Regions from separate parts of the Marinagarivorans cellulosilyticus genome, predicted to be linked through region 2. Evidence: predicted binding sites of a transcription regulator. Region 2 holds the regulator's gene; each other region holds the start of a gene.
What was found. Region 2 encodes sigma-54, which starts transcription at its own class of promoters, with help from an activator protein. Its sites were predicted from a motif close to TGGCACANNNNTTGCNNT; they were not measured.

Region 1: MARGE09_RS06245 (BON domain-containing protein) is a predicted target of sigma-54. The motif match lies at 909-926, and genes of this name have one in related genera.
Region 3: MARGE09_RS17520 (chemotaxis protein CheW) is a predicted target of sigma-54. The motif match lies at 880-897, and genes of this name have one in related genera.
Region 4: MARGE09_RS12100 (DUF1328 domain-containing protein) is a predicted target of sigma-54. The motif match lies at 1,084-1,101, and genes of this name have one in related genera.

What each region holds. Positions count from the first base shown of each region.
Region 1 covers NZ_AP023086.1:1,549,121-1,551,322, reverse strand. The annotation lists gene MARGE09_RS06250 (CehA/McbA family metallohydrolase domain-containing protein) at 1-639, opposite strand, end outside; gene MARGE09_RS06245 (BON domain-containing protein) at 991-1,719, shown strand; gene fghA (S-formylglutathione hydrolase) at 1,791-2,202, opposite strand, start outside.
Region 2 covers NZ_AP023086.1:2,344,293-2,346,494, reverse strand. The annotation lists gene lptB (LPS export ABC transporter ATP-binding protein) at 1-142, shown strand, start outside; gene MARGE09_RS09235 (RNA polymerase factor sigma-54) at 313-1,839, shown strand; gene MARGE09_RS09230 (PTS sugar transporter subunit IIA) at 1,875-2,202, shown strand, end outside.
Region 3 covers NZ_AP023086.1:4,261,263-4,263,464, forward strand. The annotation lists gene MARGE09_RS17515 (DUF2802 domain-containing protein) at 1-313, opposite strand, end outside; gene MARGE09_RS17520 (chemotaxis protein CheW) at 332-817, opposite strand; gene MARGE09_RS17525 (chemotaxis protein CheW) at 940-2,202, opposite strand, start outside.
Region 4 covers NZ_AP023086.1:3,016,651-3,018,852, reverse strand. The annotation lists gene MARGE09_RS12110 (hypothetical protein) at 1-81, opposite strand, end outside; gene MARGE09_RS12105 (hypothetical protein) at 123-554, opposite strand; gene MARGE09_RS12100 (DUF1328 domain-containing protein) at 836-1,006, opposite strand; gene MARGE09_RS12095 (iron-containing alcohol dehydrogenase) at 1,365-2,202, shown strand, end outside.

The DNA of each region.
Region 1 (2,202 bases), 800 kb from region 2:
CAACTCACGCGGGGTTATTCTTGTATACGCACCTAGATCGTAGGCGCTGCGGCTAGGGTGGTTCGCCATTAAAATTGGAGCAGGGTCAAATATTTGCATCGCCAATAAAGCCGCCAGCATATCTTCTTCAGAATCCCTTTCTGCACTGCCATAGAGCTCTTCCTCACGATTAAAATCACGCTCTATTTGAAACAACTGCTCTGCCTCGGCTGAAGAATAAGGAATAATCAAACTGCTATGTTGTGCCGCAGGGGTATCAAACTCCATTCCGTAAAACTGCAGCACTTCAGGCACAGCTTGACGCGAGGCGACTAAATCTGGATAGGCCTGCTCTAAATTTACTTGGCTATGGTTAGGCCCGCCATGATCAGTAATGACCATCCAATCCAAGCCGTACTTATGCGCCATTTGCGCATTGAGCGCCGCTGAGTATTTGCCATCACCGCTGTAACGGCTATGAATATGATGGTCCCCTGCCAACCATCGCCGTCTAGTCTCACCCGGGGAAGGAGTACTCTCGGCCGGAGCCACAAAAGGTAGACGCGTTTTATGCTTAGAATTTTCGTCATTACCGCAAGATGTGAGTAATGCCATTAAAGCTGTGGCAAAAAAGGGAACAACTAAAGGGAGATGCTTCATAGGTAATAACTGCAATAGCCCGAGTAATTTAATCTGAGCGATTCTAACTTAGCCAACCTGCGATATCCGAGTACAGATTATGCCGATTTTGTGAGCTAGCTCTTATCAATGCACTCTAGCGCCCCAACTACCCCACACAAAACCATTTTGCTAACTCATAAGAAAAAACAATAAGCATTTTGTAATTGTTACACCGCAATAGCGGTAAATGCTAAAAAATTTTACAAGCACCTAGCCGCAACACGGCGTATTACGCAGTTTTTAAACATTGGCACACTTTAAGCAATAGCTTGGTTGTAGTAGCAAATTGCCGATTACCCAAATCCAACATGAGAAAAACTGGAGTTAATTATGAAATTTTCAACTAACCTTATTTTACCCTTAACCTTCTCATCTATTCTTGCAGCAAGTACCGCGCTAGCGGGTGATGAAATGGAAAATACTGCCGAAAATATCGAGAAAAAAACAGAGCACACCTACCACGACGCTAAAAAAACAACAAAAGATACCTATAAAAATGTGAAAGAGGGAACTAAAGATGCTTGGGCAGATGTAAAAGAAGGCTCTAAGAATATTTGGGAAAACACACAAGACGCTTACAATGATGGTGTAATTTCTGGCAAGCTAGAAACAGCTCTTATCCTAAACGAACATTTAAACCCTTTTGAAATCGATATTGAAGTGGAAGGTAAAAAAGTCATCCTTGAAGGCGAAGTCGACTCTGAAATTGAAAAAGATCTTGCCGAAAACATAGCCGAAGGCATTAAAGGCGTTAGCTCCGTAGATAACCGAATAACAGTAGATGAAAATAGCGACAACAAACGAGAAAAAATGAGCGAAAGTAAAGATCGTGACTTTTCTCAGTATGTTGCAGATGCATCCACTACCGCATCAATTAAAACCGAACTAATCGCCAACGACAGCGTATCGGGCTTATCTATTGACGTCGACACTTTTAAAGACCGCGTAGTACTGAGTGGCGAAGTTAATACAAAAGCACAAAAGTCACTGGCTGAGCAGATTGTGAAAAAGCGCGAGAACGTTACTCAAGTCATTAATAATTTGACAGTTAACTCTTAATCCTAAAATCAATAGAGCTTCGCTTTGGCCCTATTGATAAAAACGCGCAGTATTTAAGCCGCAAGCGAAAGCTAGCGGCTTAAATGTTTAGCATGAAATGCAATGTGCTCACCGATAAAACTGGCAATAAAATAGTATGAATGGTCATAGCCAGCATGCAGGCGATAATCGAGAGGGTAGTTTTTTTGCTTAGCTGCGCTTTGAATTTTTTCAGGCTTGAGCTGTTCTAACAAAAAGGAATCGTCCGCACCTTGATCTATACGCATAGGCACTGCTTGCTCTGACATCAACAGTAAAGCCGTAGCATCATATGCTTGCCATTTATTTTGATCGCCTCCCAAATAACCGGTAAAGGCTTTTTGCCCCCAAGCACACTGCATTGGTGCGCATATAGGTGCAAAAGCCGATACAGAAACAAAACGGTTAGGGTTTTTTAACGCCGATATTAACGCCCCATGCCCCCCCATCGAATGGCCACTAATC
Region 2 (2,202 bases):
CAACGTTCGCGAAACACTGGATATTTGCGAACAAGCCTACATCGTAGGTGAAGGCCACATTATTGCTTCCGGGTCGCCGGATACGGTCTTGGAAAACGAGAAAGTCAAGGAAGTCTACCTTGGGCAAGACTTCAAGCTTTAAGTCAATATTCATTAGACGATTTGAGCGCTAGCACGCAACCATTAGATTTTTTCGATATGGCCTAAAGTTTGCTTTTACAGGCCATTGCAGTACATCGCAGGGATGACTACAATCACTTTAAGACGCTCTCAATTTGTGCAGAGCAAAAAACTTGATGGATTTATTCTTCGATGAAGCACTCTTTGCAACTCAAACTCGGCACTCAGCTGACCATGACGCCTCAGTTGCAGCAGGCAATACGCCTATTGCAACTTTCGACTCTCGATCTGCAAAACGAAATTCAAGAAGCTCTTGAAAATAACCCGATGCTAGAAGTCACTGAAGACAGTGGTGCTAGCGATAGCAGCGGCGATGCCGAACGCGCAAGCAATGCGCAATCAGAATTACCCGCCGATAGCGAGACGCCTGTAAAAGCTGCCGAAACAAGTCCAGAAAATACCAATGATGCCAACGAGCCTGCCGCCAGCGACGATTGGAGCGAAAATATCCCCACAGATTTAGCGGTTGATACCAGCTGGGACGACATCTACCAAAGCGGCTCGAGTGGCAGCGGCCTATCGCGCCCCGAAAACGAAGATTTCGATTACGACTCGCGCAACGCCAGCGCCGAAACCTTACAAGACCACCTGATGTGGCAACTAAACCTCACGCCCATGAGCGATACCGACCGCGAGATTGCAACCGCGATTATTGATGCAGTCGAACCTTCTGGCATGCTAAGCCAAACCTTGGACGACATCTTCGAGGGCATGCAGAAAGTCTTCCCCGACCTTGAAGACGACGAAGTCGCCGCCGTATTGCGCCGCGTACAGCAGTTTGACCCACCAGGGGTTGCCAGCCGTAACATTAGCGAATGCCTGTACCTACAACTGTTACAACTACCGGAATCCACCCCCGGCTTTGCCACAGCCAAAGCGCTCGTCGCCGATTACCTGCCGCTACTCGGCAGCCGCGACTTCAAACAATTAATGCGCAAGCTCAAAGTCAAAGAACCCGAGCTTCAAGCCGCTATTGCTTTAATTCAAAGCTTAAACCCCAAACCCGGCGACGCCATCAGCGAATCAAGCACTGAATATGTCGTACCCGATGTATTTGTTACAAAGGCTAATAACCGCTGGCAAGTGCAACTTAACCCAGACATTGCGCCAAAATTAAAAATCAACTCTGATTACGCCTCACTGGTTAAGCGTGCCGATAGCAGCAGCGACAACACCTATTTAAAAGACAACCTACAAGAAGCGCGCTGGTTTTTAAAAAGCCTACAAAGCCGCAACGAAACACTGCTTAAGGTTGCCACTTGTATTGTCGAACGCCAGCAGGGCTTCTTGGAGCATGGTGCCGAAGGCATGAAGCCAATGGTTTTGCATGACGTTGCCGAAATGGTCGAAATGCATGAATCGACAATTTCACGCGTAACAACACAAAAATACATGCACACTCCGCAAGGTATTTTCGAGCTTAAATACTTTTTTTCCAGCCACGTGGCAACCGAATCCGGCGGCGAGTGCTCATCTACAGCCATTCGCGCCATTATTAAAAAATTAGTCGCTGCCGAAAATACCCGAAAACCCTTAAGCGACTCTAAAATTACAGAATTACTGGCCGATCAAGGTATTAAGGTTGCGCGACGAACCATTGCAAAATACCGAGAATCATTACAAATTCCACCCTCGAACGAGCGCAAGCAACTTGTATAATAGTTGGCTTTAAGTGCTATAAGGCTGAGTTATCTATGCCACTAGAGAAAATGCTATCGGCGAACCGTGTACTGTGCGGCACCGAATGTACCAGTAAAAAGCGCGCCCTTGAGGCGCTGGCTGAATTAATATCCAGCAGTGTACCTGCGTTAAAAGCAGATGATTTGTTCCAACAATTAATTACACGAGAAAGGCTTGGCTCGACCGGCATTGGCGAGGGTATTGCCATCCCTCATTGCCGTTTTCCAACCGGTGGCGTTTCTATTTGTGCCGTAATGACGCTCAATAACGCCATTGATTTCGACTCGGTAGATAACACACCGGTTGATTTGATCTTTGCCATGCTAGTCCCAGAGGACGCAG
Region 3 (2,202 bases), 1.9 Mb from region 2:
TGGCTTCTTCATCGGCGCCCTCTTCCACCATTTGCGTGGCTTGCGTGTACGAAAAGGGTTGCTCGACGACGGGCTCTGGCTGAGGAGCTTCGATTAAAGATTTGAACCGGCGCTCTAGCCGTAACATGCGCTGCCCCATGCCATAGCTACCTTGCAACGCAAGGTGTTGATCTTTTTTTAACACTGCCAGCTCTTCGCGCAGCTGTGCGCAATCTTGCGCGATTGTTTTTAAGCGGCGGCGCAGCCAAAGCCAAATACCGCTAAAGCCAATAATGGCAACGGCAATAATAATTAGACTTTGCACTGCGTTCACGTTAGTACTCCAAGGACGTTAAAAGCCGCCTATTGCAGCCCACTCTTCGTCCGTAATTAGTTTATCCAATTCGATGAGTATGAGTAACTCGTTGTTTTTATGGCAAACACCCTGAATAAATTTCGCGCTTTCTTCGTTGCCGACATTAGGCGCAGTTTCTATTTCGGACTGCCGTAAATACACAACTTCGGCCACACTATCGACCAATATGCCCACTACGTTTTTTTCGGCTTCAATAATAACGATGCGAGTATTATCTGTTAGCTCGCCAGGCGTTAAACCAAAGCGATTGCGCGTATCAATAACGGTAACCACATTGCCGCGTAAATTAATAATGCCAATAACATAATGCGGCGCCCCTGGCACTGGCGCGATCTCGGTATAACGCAATACTTCTTGAACCTGCATTACATTGACGCCGTAGGTTTCCCCGGCTAGGTGAAAAGTCACCCACTGCAATACGGGATCTTCACTGATTTTTGAATTTGTTAGTTGCGTCGCCATGTACCACATCCTCGAGCAAAGAAGCTGTCAATATTAAATCGTTACTCCTTCAACTATAGACGACAGCAGCATCTGTGCCAGTCGCCATAACACAACTTGAGCATTGTTTTTGCGGCAGGAAATTAGCGCGAAAGGAGCTTTAACAAAGCGGGGGTATCAACCAATACACACATATGCTGCTTAATAGCGCCGGCCAACCACGGGCTTGCGGCACTGAGCGGGCGCCACTGCACATCGGTAGTGCCAATGGTTACGGGGTTAGCCACGCTATCGACTGCAAACGCCCACTGGCTATCGGCTATTGATAAAAGGTGTATATCTTCGTCGGTATTCAAGCGGTTGGGTCTATCGGGCGTAAAAAAAGCCCCCGCATCAATGACTTTTAATTGACCTTGCGTCAAAGGTTTAACGCCAATGACCCAAGGCGGCAAACCCGGCACTTGGTTTAGTGGCGCGTTTTGCAAATAAATATGCCCCAAAGCGATAAGAGGGATCGCCAAGGTAACCCCACGCGCACTAAACAATAAAACATCAAACCGCGATTGACCCCAATCGGGCAATTGTTGTATCCAGTGCTCGCGATAATTAGGCACTGCAGGTGCTGTTAATGCTGAATCTTTGGGCTCGCTGGCTTGCGGTACTTGATGCGTGGTATTGAGTGGCGCAACAGCCTTATCGGGTAGCTCTTCAGGCAGCTTATTATCAACTATTGCCGCCACCTCTTCGCGTGGCACTGCCGGCGGTATTACTGGGGCAGCAATTACTGCAGGCGCTTCTGGCTCAATCGGTACAGTTTTGGGCGCAAGTTCAATGTTGGGAGCTAGCTCAATGCTGGGTGCCAGTGCCCTATCAGGCGCCGGTTCAACATTGGGCACACTTTCGCCGAGTGGCTCTGGCGCGATAAGCAGCTTTTGGTCGAGCAGTTTTTGCAGCCCTTTTTTTTGCTCGTCACTTAAGGGCACATCGCTTGGTATTTGCTCTGCCGTTATGCGTACAATTGGTTCGGCATGGGCTTGTTGCGGCGCAGCTAAAGGCTTAGGTGGGCTTACAGGGTTATTAGCAGGGCTGCGATTTTCCCATTCTTCAAAAGAAGGCTGTGCAGGTACGGGCTGGGTTGTTGCCGGTGCTGGTGTAGGTGCTGCTTGTTCTGGTGTAGATGTTTGTGGCGATGCTTGTACCTGTTTTGGCTGTTCTGGTTTTGCTTCTACTGCTTTTGGCTCGATGGCTACTACAGCCGCCGGCTGGCTGTTTTGAGCTGCTGCGCTTTGATCTTCGTCAGCGTTATTGTCGCCCTCCTCTAAAGTATCCGTGCCTAAAAACAGGCTCGACATATAATCCTGCAGCGCATCGTCCCCCAAGGGGGCGGCAGCTAGATTGTTATCGTT
Region 4 (2,202 bases), 670 kb from region 2:
CAGCTTACCTTGCTCGGCATAATCCGCGCCATCGCAAGACCACAACATCAGGCAAGATAGTATCAGTAAATAATATTTCACAGTTCCTCCCAAAAAATTATGGCGCACAAATGCAATACAGCTTATGCCGACTTTTTATAATTTCGTGAATCAAAAATATGTTGTGACGACTTTGGAAGCGGCATCTCGGGTGCCGCAGCAACATCTAACTCACCCAACATGCGATCAACTTGAGCATCATTGAGCAGCAATTCACGATCCAACGCTTCAGAAATAATTAGTGCATCATTTAAAGCACGGTGCGTTTTAATATTGGCCTCTCTGGCGTAATTTTTCTTCCTTTGCGACCATCTTTGCATTTGCAGCTCAGAAAGTAAGTGCTCAATAGGGCTTAAACGAAAACTGCAATGCACGCCAGCAGCCGTATAAAGCTTGCTTAACCAATGGTAATCGTGTGCCCAACAGTCGGTATACAGTATTTGGCCATCACACAACGTGTTTAAATCTTGGCAAATATCAGCAATGGCTTTACCGTTGTCTTTTAGCTCGTTCAAGCTAATGCCATGAACTTTTTCAGCGCCCCTATCCCAATGCCCCCAACTAGCATGCGGCTTAACTAATGCACAATAAGTAGCCCATTCGCCAAAACCAACCCTATTTCTATTGGGTAACTAGACAAACCAAAACCAGAAGCTTCTATATCAACTACTGGTGTTGAAAGCGGCATATTCATTTTAAAACGATAACCTCAAATCAATTTTTACTTTTATATTATCAATCGAATTTAAAAAGGCTTATTGTAATAATTAACAATAAGCCTTTTTTGATACAACATTTAAGGTGAACGCCCACCAACGGCCCTAGCAATGGCCATAACAACCAACAATACTAGAAATACAACAAAAAAAATTTGCGCAATACCTGAAGCTGCACCGGCAATACCGCCAAAGCCTAGAACACCCGCGGCTATTGCAATAAGAAAAAAAACAATTGCCCAACCTAACATAATCATTCTCCTGACCATTATGAGTCGAATCAGATATTCATCGCTAAAACCCTGAACATCTGCCCTACACACTAACTATTACAGAATGCGTGCCAACATTTTCACAGACCACAAACAATGCCATAAAATTATACCGCCAAAACCTGTAGCCCTTGCAGCACAAGGGCTACAACACCACTGCAGCCTTAGCTCGGGGGTAATAAAAAACATACATAAATAGAAAAGGTAAAAGATATAACGCGTTTTTCAGCCTTTTTAACGGCCGTACAGTTATAACAATGACAGCACCCAAAGTAAGAATTACAATCATGCCCTAGTTATTCAAATAACAGCACGCGGATATAAGAAGGTAAGCAATATGATGACATTCAACTACAGCAACCCAACCAACATCATTTTTGGTCAGGGGCAAATAACCGCCATCCAACACAAAATACCTGCGAGCGCAAAAGTACTTTTGCTTTACGGCGGCGGCTCGATTAAAGATAACGGCATTTACCAACAGGTAACCCAAGCGCTGAGCGAAAACAGCGTGTTGGAGTTTTCAGGCATTACACCCAACCCCACCGTTGAGCATCTCGATAAGGCTGTCGCCCTAGCTAAGGCACAGAGCATTACATTTATTTTAGCTGTAGGCGGCGGATCTGTGATTGATGGCGCCAAATACGTGGCCGCCGCCGCATGCTACAACGGCACCGGCTGGGATATTTTAGAAGGCAAACATACCGTCGATAAAGCACTGCCCATTGGTTGTATTTTAACCCTACCGGCAACAGGCTCAGAATCAAATACAGCCTCAGTTGTCAGCAAAGCAGCAACCCAAGATAAACTGGCTTTTTTATCGCCAACGGTACAACCACAATTTGCCGTACTAGATCCAGATGCCATGAAAACCCTGCCAGCTAGGCAGCTCGCTAACGGCATTGCCGATGCATGGGTGCACACATGCGAGCAATACCTTACCGTTCAAGAAGGCGCTTGGGTCCAAGATGGGTACGCAGAAGCTCTACTCAAAACCTTATTGCGCTTAGCGAATACCTTTGAACAACAAGATGATCAATGGCGCGCTAACCTAATGTGGTCGGCCAACCAAGCCTTAAATGGATTAATCGGCGCAGGCGTAACACAAGATTGGGCCACCCACATGATTGGCCACGAGCTTACCGCGCTTTACGGCGTAGACCACGCACGCTCGC